Desulfurobacterium sp. TC5-1: one gene and its partner. The protein of the gene in region 1 binds, or shares a complex with, the protein of each later gene. Links are inferred from orthologs where the notes say so. Each region holds a gene or a part of one and is shown on either strand. Other genes may lie near its edges.

What was found.
Region 2: the proteins of accB (region 1) and accD are in contact, whole or in part, in a solved structure (PDB 8UXZ), measured with the Escherichia coli proteins. The link is inferred for Desulfurobacterium sp. TC5-1 from one-to-one orthologs.

The regions. Positions count from the first base shown.
Region 1 is NZ_ATXC01000001.1:878,914-886,206, forward strand. Bases 1-2,976 are described here. They hold accB (acetyl-CoA carboxylase biotin carboxyl carrier protein), read left to right. Parts: upstream 1-1,248; coding sequence 1,249-1,704; downstream 1,705-2,976. Other genes in these bases: gltB (glutamate synthase large subunit), read left to right, coding at 1-593; efp (elongation factor P), read left to right, coding at 665-1,234; accC (acetyl-CoA carboxylase biotin carboxylase subunit), read left to right, coding at 1,718-2,976. Also shown: more of accC, read left to right, coding at 2,977-3,070; H153_RS09305 (RNA chaperone Hfq), read left to right, coding at 3,197-3,700; H153_RS0104515 (RNA chaperone Hfq), read left to right, coding at 3,706-4,197; H153_RS09310 (C-GCAxxG-C-C family protein), read right to left, coding at 4,226-4,936; H153_RS0104525 (ABC transporter permease), read right to left, coding at 5,135-6,193; H153_RS0104530 (ABC transporter permease), read right to left, coding at 6,190-7,173; H153_RS0104535 (dihydrofolate reductase family protein), read right to left, coding at 7,209-7,293. UniProt on the Escherichia coli protein: This protein is a component of the acetyl coenzyme A carboxylase complex; first, biotin carboxylase catalyzes the carboxylation of the carrier protein and then the transcarboxylase transfers the carboxyl group to form malonyl-CoA.
Region 2 is NZ_ATXC01000001.1:1,271,962-1,279,028, reverse strand. Bases 4,318-7,067 are described here. They hold accD (acetyl-CoA carboxylase, carboxyltransferase subunit beta), read left to right. Parts: upstream 4,318-5,140; coding sequence 5,141-5,995; downstream 5,996-7,067. Other genes in these bases: H153_RS0106665 (Mur ligase family protein), read left to right, coding at 5,996-7,067; H153_RS0106675 (metalloregulator ArsR/SmtB family transcription factor), read left to right, coding at 4,826-5,137; cysQ (3'(2'),5'-bisphosphate nucleotidase CysQ), read left to right, coding at 4,318-4,647. Outside these bases: nrdD (anaerobic ribonucleoside-triphosphate reductase), read left to right, coding at 1-709; nrdD (anaerobic ribonucleoside-triphosphate reductase), read left to right, coding at 713-1,246; trpB (tryptophan synthase subunit beta), read left to right, coding at 1,362-2,567; H153_RS0106685 (bifunctional diguanylate cyclase/phosphodiesterase), read left to right, coding at 2,564-3,811; more of cysQ, read left to right, coding at 3,823-4,317.

The DNA of each region.
Region 1 (7,293 bases):
GAGCGTTCTTATCAACAGGCATAACGCTCTTTCTCAAAGGTGTAGCCAACGACTATGCAGGAAAGGGACTTGGAGGAGGCCTCATCGTAATAACATTTCCGGAAAACTTTAAAGGGAATCCTTCAAAAAATGTAATTGCAGGCAACACGTTGCTTTATGGTGCTACGGGTGGAGCGTTGTTTGCCGCCGGCAGAGTAGGTGAACGATTTGCCGTTAGAAACAGCGGTGCAGTTGCCGTCGTTGAAGGAGCAGGGCAACACGCCTGCGAATATATGGTAAGAGGTGTTGTTGCCGTACTTGGCGAAGTTGGAATGAACTTCGGAGCAGGAATGACAGGCGGCGTTGCCTATGTTCTTGATGAAGAGATAGAGAAAAAGATAAATGAAAACTACGTAACGGTAAAAGAATTATCAAGAAAAGATGCAGACTTTCTAAAAGTGCTACTTAATAAACACTACAGATTTACAAAGAGCGAAAGAGCCGCCGAAATCCTTGAAAATAACTTTATGTTTGAACGCATCAGGAAAATTGTTCCCATAGGGGCGAAGGAAGTTGAGCTTGTAACAATAGGAACAACAGGACTGCCGGATTAACAAATTGTTATAATTTCAAATGGCGTATAGTATAATAGCGCAAACTTTCAGGCTGAAACAGGAGGTTAAAAGTGGCATCCATAGACGTAAACCAGATATCAAAAGGTATGAAGCTGGAAATAAATGGCGACCCTTACGAAATAGTTGACTACCAGCACGTTAAACCAGGAAAAGGGCAGGCTTTTGCAAGAATAAAGCTAAAAAATCTCAGAACGGGGAACGTGGTTGAGAAAACTTACAAGGTTGGTGAAAAGCTTGAAGTAGCTGACTTTGAAGAGAAGGAAATGGAATACCTGTACAACGATGGAACATTCTACTATTTTATGGATACAAGAACATATGAGCAGATTCCGGTACCGGCAGAAAACTTAGGTGAAAAAGCAAAATTCCTTAAGGAAAATGATACCGTCCAGGTTCAATTCTACAAAGGAGAACCCCTATCTGTAAAACTTCCCAAAACGGTAATCCTCCAGGTTACAGAAACAGAACCAGGATTTAAAGGAGATACGGTAAATAACGTTCTCAAACCTGCTACTCTTGAAACAGGCGCAGTTGTTCAGGTTCCAACGTTCATAAACGTTGGAGAGTACGTGAAGATTGACACCGAAACAGGTAAGTACCTTGAGAGAGTTAACAAGTAATTTCGGAGGCTATTGTGATAGAAAAAATTGAAAATCTTTTAAAATCTCTTGAAAACAGCAGCATAGAAGAAGTTGAAATAGAGCTTGAAGGTCTCAAGGTAAAAGCCCGCTATTGCCGTCAAAAGACTTCTCCACCTGTAACGGTTGAAAGAGTTGTAGAAACAACAGTAGCATCGGCGCCAGCGGAACCCGCAAAGCCAGTAGCTGAAACACCGGAACCAGCAGAAAACATTCACATTGTTCGCTCACCAATTGTTGGAACATTCTATAGAGCACCTTCTCCAGGTGCCGAACCGTTTGTAAAAGAAGGGGATTTTGTTGAAAAGGGACAGACCCTTTGCATAATCGAAGCTCTAAAAGTTATGAACGAAATAGAATCCGACATATCAGGAAGAGTAGTAAAGATACTTGTAGAAAACGGACAACCTGTTGAATTTGACCAACCGCTCTTCTACATAGAGAAAGTGTAAACCGGAGTAGTCTATGTTTAAAAAAATCCTGATAGCAAATAGAGGTGAAATAGCCGTTAGAATAATAAGAACCTGCCGCGAGCTTGGAATAAAAACGGTAGCTGTCTATTCAACCGCTGATAAAGACTCTCTACCTGTATTCCTTGCTGATGAAGCCATCTGTATAGGAAGTGAACGCCCTGCGGCAAGCTACCTTAATATTCCAGCCATCATATCGGCAGCCGAAGTTTCAGGTGCTGACGCCATTCATCCAGGCTACGGTTTCCTGTCTGAAAACCCCGGATTTGCAGAGGTGTGCAGAGCCTGCGGCGTTGAATTTATAGGACCATCTTCTGAAACGATGATAACGATGGGAGACAAAGCACAGGCAAGAGCAATAGCCCGGAAAGCTGGAATTCCAGTAGTTCCCGGCAGTGAAGCGACAAAGGACCCTGCAAAGATTCTTGAATTTGCAAAAAAGATAGGGTTTCCCGTTCTCATTAAAGCTGCCCACGGTGGTGGCGGCAGAGGTATGCGCGTCGTAGAATCAGAAGAAGGTGCAGAAGAAATAATCAGAACGGCAATGGCAGAAGCAGAAGCTGCTTTTGGCAACGGAGAAGTTTACGTAGAAAAGCTAATTTTACACCCAAGACACATAGAAATACAGATCATAGCAGACAGGCATGGAAATATAACTGTTTTCGGTGAAAGAGAATGTTCCCTTCAAAGGAGACATCAAAAGGTGCTTGAAGAATCCCCTTCACCTTTTGTAGATGAAACTTTAAGGAAGAAACTTTATGAAGCTGCAAGAAAACTTGCGTTAGCAATTAAATATGAAGGTGCAGGAACCGTAGAATTTTTAGTTGATAAAGATAAAAACTTTTACTTTATAGAAATGAATACAAGAATTCAGGTCGAACATCCAGTATCTGAAATGGTAACAGGAAAAGACCTTATAGCTCTTCAAATAAAAGCTGCTGAAGGCGAAAAACTTGAAATGGCAGATCCAAAATTAAACGGTCACGCAATTGAATTCAGGATCAATGCCGAAGATTACAAGAGGAATTTCAGACCATCTCCAGGAAAAATAGAGAAACTGCTTTTACCTGGAGGATTTGGTGTAAGGGTCGATACACACGTTTATGAAGGCTATTCAATACCGCCTTACTACGATTCTCTCATAGCCAAGCTAATCGTTCACGGTGAAACAAGAGAAGAAACAATAATTCGTGGAAAGAGAGCTCTATCAGAATTTTTTATAGAAGGAAATCTTAAAACGACCATCCCGTTTCACCTTAAGCTGGTGGAAGATGAAGATTTCGTTAAAGGAAACCTTGACACAAAGATATTAGAAGATAAAATTTTAGGTAGGATAGTTTCTAATTAAGTAAGTAAGAAATATAAGTTATTTGTAATCATTTCAGAAGGGTATTTAGTTGGATAGTGTGCTACATGGCCGTTTTTATCTTCTTTTTTTCTATTTTTTAAATCCAAATACTATTCAGGAGGTGTAATGTCCGCCGCTGCCAAACATGAAATGGTAAAAAACTGGATTCGACAGTACTTGAAAGAATTCGGCGAATATAACGGAACATTCGAGGAGCTTGCCAACTTAACAAAAACAAGTGCCTATCTTGTTAAAAAAGCCATAAATGAACTTGAAGAAGAAGATTTCTTAACGGCAGAATCCAAAAGAGGCAAGGGTTTAACACTCAAGCTGAATGAAAAAGAGCCTATAAAGGAGACAATTTCCGAAACGGCAGAGAAAATTGCCGAAGAAGAAAAAGAAACAAAAGAAACAGGAGAAACAAAAACAGAAAAGAAAAAGAGAAAAACGTCCCTTCAGGACGAAGTGCTTTCATCTCTCCTTGGAAAAGACATAACTGTCTTTCTGATAAGCGGAACAAGGTTAGAAGGCCAGCTTCTTGACTTTGATAACTTCACCCTCTCTATGACGGCACCAAAAGGCAGATCATTAGTTTACAAACACGCAATAGCAACGATAATATACGGATGAACAGGATGAGAAGACACAAAACTCTTGAAGAACTGCAACTTGAGCTCATAGAAATGCTTGAAGAAAAAGGTGAATTCAGAGGCTCTGTTTCAGAATTTATGAAGCTGTTAGATGTAAAGCAGGAGGTGGTAATTCCTCTCCTGAACAGCTTAAAGGCCTCCGGTGACATAAACTACGAGGTTAATGGTGAAGATATCATAATCAGACCTGCCTCTTTTGCAACCGTACCGCAAATACTTACAGAAGAGCAAGAAAAAGAGATAAACGAAAAACTCAAAGAAGGATACAGGTTAGTTGCATCGTCACTCCTTGGAGGCGTTCAGAGTAGAACACTGAGGAATCTCATTAATAAAAGGGTTATTGTATTCTTTAGAAACGGCTCAAAAGTTGAAGGTAAACTCAAAGGATTTGATAGGTATGTCCTCAGAATCAACTCATTCATGGGGAAAATGTTAGTCTATAAGCACGCCATAACAACAATAATATATAAGCCGTAGAGGCTCAAAACCTCTACGGCCAACTTAATTATCTGCTACCTACCTTCATATTGTGGCAGGTCATACAATCCATCTTTGTCTTGTAAATACCAGGAGCACTCACGGGTTTAAAGGTTCCATTATGGTAAGCGTTAAGAAGTTCTACGGTCTTTTTCGCAACATCGGCGGTTAGCCTTGCACACCTTTCAGACCTTGCCTTGCTGTCATAGGCAAAACCTGTCTTCTCTATCCACTTCATAACGGAAACGTGACAGAGAGGTGATGTTGCAATACTTGCCGCAAAAGCCCCTTTATATTTGGCAGGATGCTTCGGATAATAGATTGGAAGCGGTGTTTCTTCATACCATCTGTAAAGAGCGTCAATCACCTTCTTCCAGCCTTTACAAGAGATAGAGATAATGGCGGCAGCACCGTTTAAAGTACCACAAATGGTTCCCCAGCCGTTTATACCACCTTTCCCGTATTCAAATAGTTCTCCCGGAATACCAAGATAAGGACCACCTACGCTCTCTTTAAGCGTATCAAGAATTGATGCAAAAACACCATAGGCGCAGTGGCCTTTTAAATAATATCTGTAGGCTTTCTCAGCTATCATATCAGGATCTATAGGCTTATAAGGATAAGGTGGTTCCATCTTTTTAGAACCTGCAACTGCGGCAGCGCCTGAAAGGCCGCCAACAACAAGACCGGCAGTTCCAATAAGGCTTTTTACGATGAATTCTCTTCTTTTGTTACCCATAATTCCCTCCCTTATTTTATCTTATTTTCTTTTATTATAGTACTTTTTACCGCAGAAAGAATAACCGCTCGGTTTAATATTTTTAAAATTGCTCCATTAACTACTGCAAAAGATTATTTAATAGAAACGATAATTAAGTAAACCGGCGAAAAAGAAAATAAATTTAATATTTTAAATTCCGCAATAATTTTATTTTTTTCACTTTTGAAGCTTTACGTCAAAATAATCCCTCAATCCATCACCCAAAAGGTTAAAGGCAACTATAACCAGAAATATCGCAACCCCGGGAGCAAGGAGCCAGGGAAAAGTGGTAAGCTTAGTAACGTTTTGAGCTTCGGCAAGCATATTTCCCCAGGAAGGATAGGGTTCCTGAACACCAAGACCTATCAAACTCAATGCAGACTCCCCGAGAATGTATCCTGGAATAGATAGAGTTGCAGCAACAACAATATAAGAAAGAGTATTTGGAATTACGTGTTTCCTCACAATGTAAAAACTGCTTCCTCCCATCACCTTAGCCGCCTTCACAAAATCGTTTTCCCTTATAGAGAGAGCCATACCTCTAACAACACGGGCAAGCCCCGTCCAGCCAAGGAGCGAAAGAATAGCCACAATAATGAAAAAGACAGCAATACTCGGCATATCAACGGGAAACATGGAACGCAGTGCAAGTAAAAGATAAAAAGAAGGAAAAACCATCAAAAGTTCAACTATCCTCATCGTGACAGTATCAACTATACCGCCGTAATAACCAGCTATTGAACCTATTACAAGTCCAAGAGAAAAAGAGATGGCAACACCTATTAAACCTATGGTCAAGGAAATCCTCGTTCCGTAAATGAGCCTTGAAAAAATATCTCTACCGACACGGTCAGTTCCTAAAAGGAAAATCTTTCCAGGTGCCTTTACCCCAAATAGATGAAGATCTGTCTTTATAAAACCAAATATGTAGTGAGGTTCCCCTCTGACGAAAAATTCAACAGGATAGGTCTCGTTCCAGCAGGTAGTATAGACTTTAAAAACGGGATCTACTAATTTATGACCATAGACAAAGGGTCTTAAATGAAAATGACCTTCTCTGTCAAAAAAGTGAATAGGTGTTGGAGGCTGGTAAGGATTGTGTCTAAACTGAATATCGTAGGGATACGGCGCAATAAAATCTGCAAAAATGGCAATGAAATAGAGAAAAATGAGAAAAACAAAGGCAACAAAACCCGGTTTATGCTTTCTATAAAGTCCTTCTAAAAACTTCCTCACCTTCTACCCTCTACTTCCCTTTCCCGTATCCTCGGATCGTTAAGTGCAAGTAAAACATCAGCAATAAGATTTCCCACAACGAGCATTATGCCTCCTATGTAGAGCGCCCCCATAACTACAAAAAGATCCTGAGACATAACCGCTTCAAACATCAATCTTCCCATTCCCGGCCATGCGGTGATTATCTCAATCAGGGCAGCACCTGAAAGGAGGCCTGCTATGTCAAAACCTATCAGCGTTATAAACGGATTCATTGCATTTTTTAGAACGTGTTTAAAGAGAATAACTCTGTATGGAAGACCCTTCGCAACGGCAAGTTTAACATAATCTTTCTCAAGTTCATCAATCACGGTTCCCCTCACCAAACGAACAAGACCCGAAATACTACCGACAACCATTGCCGTAAGGGGAATCACCATATGCTTCAATCTATCAAGTATCTTTCCTGCTAAACTGAGCTTATCGTAATTTTGAGAAACAACACCGCCAATAGGAAGAAGCCCTGTCTTAGCAGCGAAAAACATTAGAAGAAACGCAACAAAGAAACTTGGAATTGAGAGTCCTACAAGAGAAATCGAAGTTATAATTCTGTCCAAAATTTTGTTCCTGTAAAAAGCAGCAATTATTCCAAGGGGTACAGCAAGCATCCAGGTAACAAAAAAGGCCGTAACTGTAAGAGACAGGGTGTTACCAATTCTACCGGCAATGAGAGAAATAACAGGTCTGTGGTACGCAAAAGAGTACCCAAGATTAAAGTGAATGGCGTTCCACAGCCAGAAGAAGTACTGTTTAATAACAGGCTGATCAAGACCGTAGCTTTTTCTAAGAGCCTCAATAGTCTCTTTTGAAATGGAAGGATTCATCTTCAAAGAGGTTAAAAAATCACCAGGGGCAAGTTTAATAATGAGAAAAGAAACAAAAGTCATTCCAAGGATAAGAGGTATCAGGTGAAGAAGCCTCTTTAAAATGTATTTAACCATCCTTAAACCTTAAGAAGGGGCAAAAGCCCCGAAAGTTACTTTCTAACGTATTCTGTTACTACCTGATTGCCACACTGAAAGACTCTCTTAATTTCATACTTTTTAACAAGCTCAAGCTTT
Region 2 (7,067 bases), 390 kb from region 1 along the record:
TATGAAAGATTCCATCTACAAGAAGAAAAATCCTTACATAAAGCCCTTTGATGAGGGTATGATTTACAGTAACTGTTGCCGTATGCTGTTTGATATTTCACAGGTTGAAGCGGTAACAGGTTCCAACCCATTCCATTCCGGTTCAGGTGTCGGCGGTATAGGTGTTTATGCCATTAATATGAACAGGTTACTCTTCCTTGCAAAGCAGGATTTTGACTTTTTAACGGCCATGATAGATTACGTGATGGATATCGGTGCAAAGGCTCTTCAAAGGAAGAGAGCATGGCTTAAAAAACACTGGAACGATCTATATCCATATCTTTCTTTCTATCAAAAGGATGATAAGTCTCTCTTCAACATCTTTTCCGTTGTTGGTGTACATGAAGGCATGGTTAATGCCGGTTTTGAAGGCGGTTTATTTAACGATGAAGCAAAGGAGTATGCGCACAGGATAGCTCAGTATCTCTACAAGAAGCTTCACGAGTTTATGGAGAAAGATCAGGTTCTCTACTCTCTTGAGTATGCGCCGTCTGAAAACGCAGCGTGCAGAATGGCTGAAAAGGATATCGCTTTTGCAAATGCCATTGCTCAGGTACTTTCAGGAGAGAGGGAAAAGGAGATTTCAGTGGATCCGGAACTTAATAGATTTATAGATAGGGCGCTTGAGAAGTTTGGAGAGCGCATATTTGATATACCGGTTGGGAGGTAAGAGATGGAGAAAGTTCAGAAAATTACACCGAAGATATGTGTAAATGGTGATCCTGCAAATAAAAGGGTGTTCTTAACGTCGGGATTTCAGGCACCGTTTCAGGAAGGGGATTTGCTCAAGCAGATAGATGTGAATTCACACTTTCAGAGTTACGCTACCGGCGGAAGTATATTTCACCTTTTCACAGCAGAGGAGATGACACCGGAAGAGCAGGAAAAACTCATATTCAACATAATTGACAATTTTCCCATTCAGTACCTTACAAAGACACCATTTTTAACAACCTGCAATACCTGTGGTCATAAGATGGTTGGTAGAAAGACGGTCTGCGAAAGGTGCGGTTCTGAAGATGTTACCCTTTGGTCAAGACCTATTGGTTACTTTAGACCAGTAATGAGAGGCAAGATTTCAAAGGATTACAAAGAGGCGAACTATCTTTTCTGGTTGAACGGAAGGGTTGAAGACTTTGCCACAAGAAAAGAGGTAAGAAAAGAGGATGTTGAACACATCCTTGAAGAGTTAAGCTCAATGCTTTAACTGATTTTAATATCGGTACATTTAAAGCCCCTCTTTAAAGAGGGGCTTTTTTATTAGGAAATTTTTCGGATATCTTTTATACTTTACATTGTAAATTTTTCTGGAGGAGTGTAGCGTGTACAAATTTCCTGATAAATTTGGAAGGTTTGGCATATTTGGAGGAAAGTTTGTCCCTGAAACGTTAATGGCGGCACTTTCTGAACTTGAAGAGAGCTACTACTACTATAAGAATGATAAGGCGTTTCAGGAAGAGTTTAATGCGCTTTTAAAAGATTACGTTGGAAGGCCTACACCTCTTCAATTTGCGAGAGGTTTGTCTGAGTACATCGGTGGCGGTGTCAGGATATACCTTAAAAGGGAGGACTTAAACCACACCGGAGCTCATAAGATAAACAATGCTCTTGGACAGGCTCTTCTTGCGAAAAAGATGGGAAAAAAGAGGATTATCGCTGAAACCGGCGCCGGTCAGCACGGTGTTGCAACGGCAACGGCCTGTGCATTTTTAGGGCTTGAATGTGTTGTTTATATGGGTGAAGAGGATGTTCACCGTCAGGCACTGAATGTGTTCAGGATGGAACTTTTAGGCGCGAAAGTTGAGGTTGTTAAGTCAGGAAGCAGAACACTGAAGGATGCAGTAAATGAGGCGATTCGCGATTGGGTTACAAACGTTAGAACAACCCACTACATAATAGGTTCCGTTGTAGGTCCACATCCTTATCCGGAAATGGTTAGAGATTTTCAGGCTGTTATCGGAAGGGAAGCGAAGGAACAGATACTTGAAAAAGAGGGAAGGCTCCCAGATATGATTGTTGCCTGTGTTGGCGGTGGGAGTAATGCTATGGGAATCTTCTATCCGTTTGTTGAGGATGAAGAGGTTGAACTCATAGGTGTTGAGGCAGGTGGCTACGGCCTTGATACCGGCAAGCATGCAGCCAGCATATGCAGAGGTTCTCTTGGCGTTCTTCACGGTGCCAAATCCTACCTTCTTCAGACCGAAGATGGACAGGTTTTACCGACACATTCTGTATCTGCGGGTCTTGACTATCCGGGTGTTGGCCCTGAACACGCTCTGCTTCACCATATTGGCCGTGCAAAATACGATGCGGTTACGGATGAGGAGGCGATAAGGGCGTTTCAAATTCTTTCAAAAACAGAGGGTATTATTCCGGCACTTGAGAGTTCTCATGCTGTGGCATGGCTTATTAAAAATAGATCAAAATTGAAAAATAAAGTTGTTATAATGAATCTATCGGGCCGTGGTGATAAAGATGTAAACCAGATAGGAGAAATACTTTCGGAAAGGGAAGATTTGAAGTTATGACCCATGAATTTAAAAGTGGTTCCTCTTTGGCTATTCTTGATAGGACGGAGTTTTTAGAGAAGGTAGCATCTCTTAAAGACGATAACCTTGCTCTTTTCATCATTGATGTTGATGACTTTAAATTGGTCAATTTTTCATACGGTTACCGTATGGGAGATGCAGTAATTTCTGCCGTTGCTAAAAAGGTCTGTTCGGTTGTTACCCGGTACTGTTCTTCTTTCATTATTGGTAAGGTTGGTTCAAACAGTTTTGCCATTCTTGTTAGAGGTCTTGATCCGGTGCTCGGGTTTCGCAGAATAGAGGAGATATACAACAAGCATTTTGAGAGATTGAACTTTAAAATAGGAAGGGACTTTTTCTCTCTGACCACAAGTTGCGGTGTTGCGTTTTACACAAGAGATCAGGGGAATGTGTGTGATCTCTTTAAAAAGGCCGAGGAGGCACTTTACAGTGCAAAGAGGAGGGGAAAAAACTGTATTGTTTTTATAGATAACGAATCGAGCAATTTTGATAAGATGCAGGAAATACGTCTTAAGCTTGTTGAGGCTATAGAAAAGCGGACAGTGATTCCTTACTTTCAACCTATAGTGAGTCTCAGAACAGGGAGAATTTACGGTTATGAGGTTTTAGCCAGAATATTTCACGGTGACGAAGTTTTAAAAGGAGATTATATTATTGATATTGCAAACACGTTTAATCTAATTCCTGAAATAGATAAGATCATTTTTGAAAAGGCCTCTGTTTATCTTGATAATAGTTATAAGCTTTTCTTCAATCTTTCTATGAAATACTTTTTTAAGGAACTCAATAATATATGGAGGGTTGTGAAAGATAGGAATCTAAACTCTTCCAATATTGTCATTGAGATTACGGAGTCGCAGAAAGTTATGGGGATGAACGTTGCTCAGAGTATCTTTCAGATTTTTAGAGATATGAATGCAAAGATAGCTATTGACGATTTTGGTTCAGGTTACTCCTCATACAGTTACCTTAAAAAGTTTCCTGCAGACATTCTTAAGATAGACGGAGAATTCGTTAAAGGAGCGAAGAGAGATATAAGGGACCTGACGATTATGAAATCGATAGTTGAGGTTGCCAAGCCTTTTAGACTGAGGGTTTTAGCTGAGTTTATAGAGGACGAAGAGGATTACACACTTATGAGAGAAATCGGTGTTGGTCTTGGTCAGGGATGGTTCATAGGTAAACCGCAGCCTGAACCGTATGATGTAAAAATAGATATATAGAGGATAGAATTATGAAAGATTTACTCTTTACAGCAATAACGACAGCTTTAAAAAGCGGTGAAGCTATTCTTTCTGTCTATGAGAGAGATTTTGAGGTGGAAGAAAAGGCGGACAAATCACCTCTTACAGAAGCAGATAGGCTTTCTCACAGGATAATAGTTTCCCATCTTCCTGATTATCCTATACTTTCGGAAGAAGGAAAAACAGTTCCTTATGAAAAGAGGAGCAGGTGGAAGCGCTTCTGGCTTATAGATCCGCTTGATGGAACCAAAGAGTTTATTAAGAGGAATGGTGAATTTACGGTTAATATAGCTCTTATTGAGAATGGAAGGCCAATTTTAGGGGTTGTTTATGCACCTGTTGTAAAAACGCTTTACTATGGAGCGGAAAAGATAGGAGCTTTCAAGGTTGAAAATGGCAAATTTTCTTTTTTAGAAGAGATAACTTCTCCTGAAAGGTTCTGGAACGAAATAGAAAAGGTAGCGGTAAGGCTTCCTGTAGAGAGTAAGAGAGAGGAAGTGGTTGTTGTTGCTTCCCGTTCCCATAGAAATCCTGAAACAGAGGCTTTTATAAAAGAGATGGAAGAGAGGTTTGGCAAGATAAGAACGGTTTCTAAAGGAAGTTCTTTAAAGCTCTGTCTTGTGGCAGAGGGGGAAGCTGATGTTTATCCAAGGCTTGCACCTACAATGGAGTGGGACACCGGGGCTGGCCAGGCAGTTGTTGAAGCGGCAGGCGGACGGGTTGTTAATTATGAAACAGGTAAACCATTAATTTACAATAAAAGAGATTTATTGAACCCGCACTTTGTTGTTTTTAGAAAAGATTTTATTTTATGAATGGCTTAAAAAGTGGTTTTTGATTTTTGGAGAGAGATGGTTTTTTAAATTCTCGATACAAAATAGATAGAATTTCATTTTTTAGCATATAAGACATTGACAACACCAGACAAGATTTCTATAATTTAAAATAGTGCACCTAAAATTAATATTTTGTTATTCTTTTCAGGAGGTTTATATGGCTAAGACAGGTTCTAAAATGCTTGACGACAGGAGACTTGAAGAAGGAGCGGAATGTCTGAAAGCGCTGGCTTCTCCGGTAAGATTAAAGATTCTTTTTAAGTTAAAAGAAAAACCGATGTGTGTAACAGACCTTGAGAAAGAATTGGGAATTTCTCAGTCTTCTCTTTCGCAGCATCTCAGGACACTTCGCTATAAAGGGATAGTTGACAAAAAGAGAGAGGGGAATAAAGTTTATTACACCATTTCTTCAGACGCTTTTATTCAGCTTTTAAATACACTGCCTGACATCATTTGCTTTAAGGGATAAAGTATGTTTAGAAAGTTGTTTAAAAAAGGAATAGATACCGGGGAAACAAAAGCTTCAGCGGTTCCTTCCGGTTTATGGATAAAGTGTAACGAGTGTAAAAGCCTTCTGTTCAGAGGTGAGCTTGAAAAGAATTTAATGGTGTGTCCAAAGTGTGGCTTCCATTTTCCGATGGAAGCAAGAGAAAGACTCTTTTCCCTTTTTGATAAAGGGGAGTATGAGGAACTTGATACAGAGCTTGAGCCAAAAGATATTTTAGGGTTTAGTGACCGTAAACCGTACACTGAAAGACTTGCTTCTGCTCAGAGAAAAACGGGTTTAAAAGATGCTGTTGTGAATGCTAAAGGAAAAATTGGCGAAATAGATGCGTATGTTACCTGTTTTGATTTTAAGTTTATGGGTGGAAGTATGGGCTCGGTGGTCGGCGAGAAGATTACAAGAAACATAGAAAGGGCTGCAGAGGAAGGGATACCTTTCATCTGTATCTCTTCTTCAGGAGGAGCAAGGATGCAGGAGGGAATTATCTCCCTTATGCAGATGGCCAAAACATCAGCAGCCCTTGCTCGTCTTGAGGAAAGGGGGGTTCCTTACATCTCTGTTCTTACCCATCCTACGATGGGTGGTGTTTCTGCAAGCTTTGCCTTTTTAGGGGATGTGATTATTGCAGAGCCTGGGGCTCTTATAGGTTTCGCCGGCCCCCGGGTCATTGAACAAACGATAAGACAGAAACTTCCAAAAGGTTTTCAAAAGGCAGAGTTTCTCCTTGAACACGGATTGATAGACATGGTTGTTCCAAGGGAAGATTTAAAGGATACGATAGTCCATTTTCTTAAACTGTTTACAGAGAAGGTAGTTGCTTAGGTGACTGATTTTGAGACCTATTTTGCCAGTAAAGAGTTTGTCTGGAAAATCGGGCTTGACAGGATAAAGGGTGCTTTAAGCACCCTTTCTTTTTCTCTGCCTCCATCCGTTATTGTTGCCGGTACCAACGGCAAAGGTTCCACTTCCACTTGTATTGCTTCTATTTTGAAGGAGCACGGAAAAAAGGTGGGTCTTTTTACATCTCCACACATCTTAAGGTTCAACGAGAGATTTCGCTTGGATCTCAGACAGGTTGATACAGAGACTTTGAATAGGGCGTTTAGAGAAATTTTGCCTGTTGTTGAAAAATTCTCTCTGACTTACTTTGAGGCTGCTTTTTTGCTTGCTGTTTTTCTTTTTAAAGATTGTGATTTTGTCGTTTACGAGGTTGGACTTGGCGGAAGGCTTGATGCTACAAACGCCATTTCTCACGATTTAGCGGTTATCACCCACATTGATTTTGACCATAAAGATTACCTTGGTGATACGATAGAGAAGATAGCTGTTGAGAAGTTGCACGTTGTAAAGGATAGGATTCCTGTTGTTATTTCCGATAATCTGCCGGTTGTTTTCAGGCTTGCAGAAAAGTTTACGGATAGGATTATCGCTTATGGCAGGGATTTTTCCACTTTAGATGTTAATGTTTCTCTTTCAGGAACAGAGGCTTTTTACAGGGATGAGGATTCGGCATTTCGCTTTTTAGTTCCTCTTTACGGGTTTCATCAGGCTGTAAACAGTGCTACGGCCGTTTCAGCTGCAAAGATTATTTTAAAAGAAGTTCTTGGCGAAGAGTTTTCAGTTTCAAAAGCTGTGAAGGGATTGTCCAGCGTGAAGCTTCCGGGAAGATTTCAGATTGTAAGGGAAAAACCTCTTTTAATAGTGGATGTTGCCCATAATCCTGATGCCGTAAAGAAGTTTGTTGAAACTTTGAAGCTTCTCGAGCTAAAAGTGGATGTTCTTTATTCTGGTTTAAGGGATAAAGACGTGAAAAGGGTTATGTCAATTCTTGAAGGCTATACAAAATCGCGAGGAAGACAATTATTTGTTACAGAAATAGATAATGAAAGGGCAC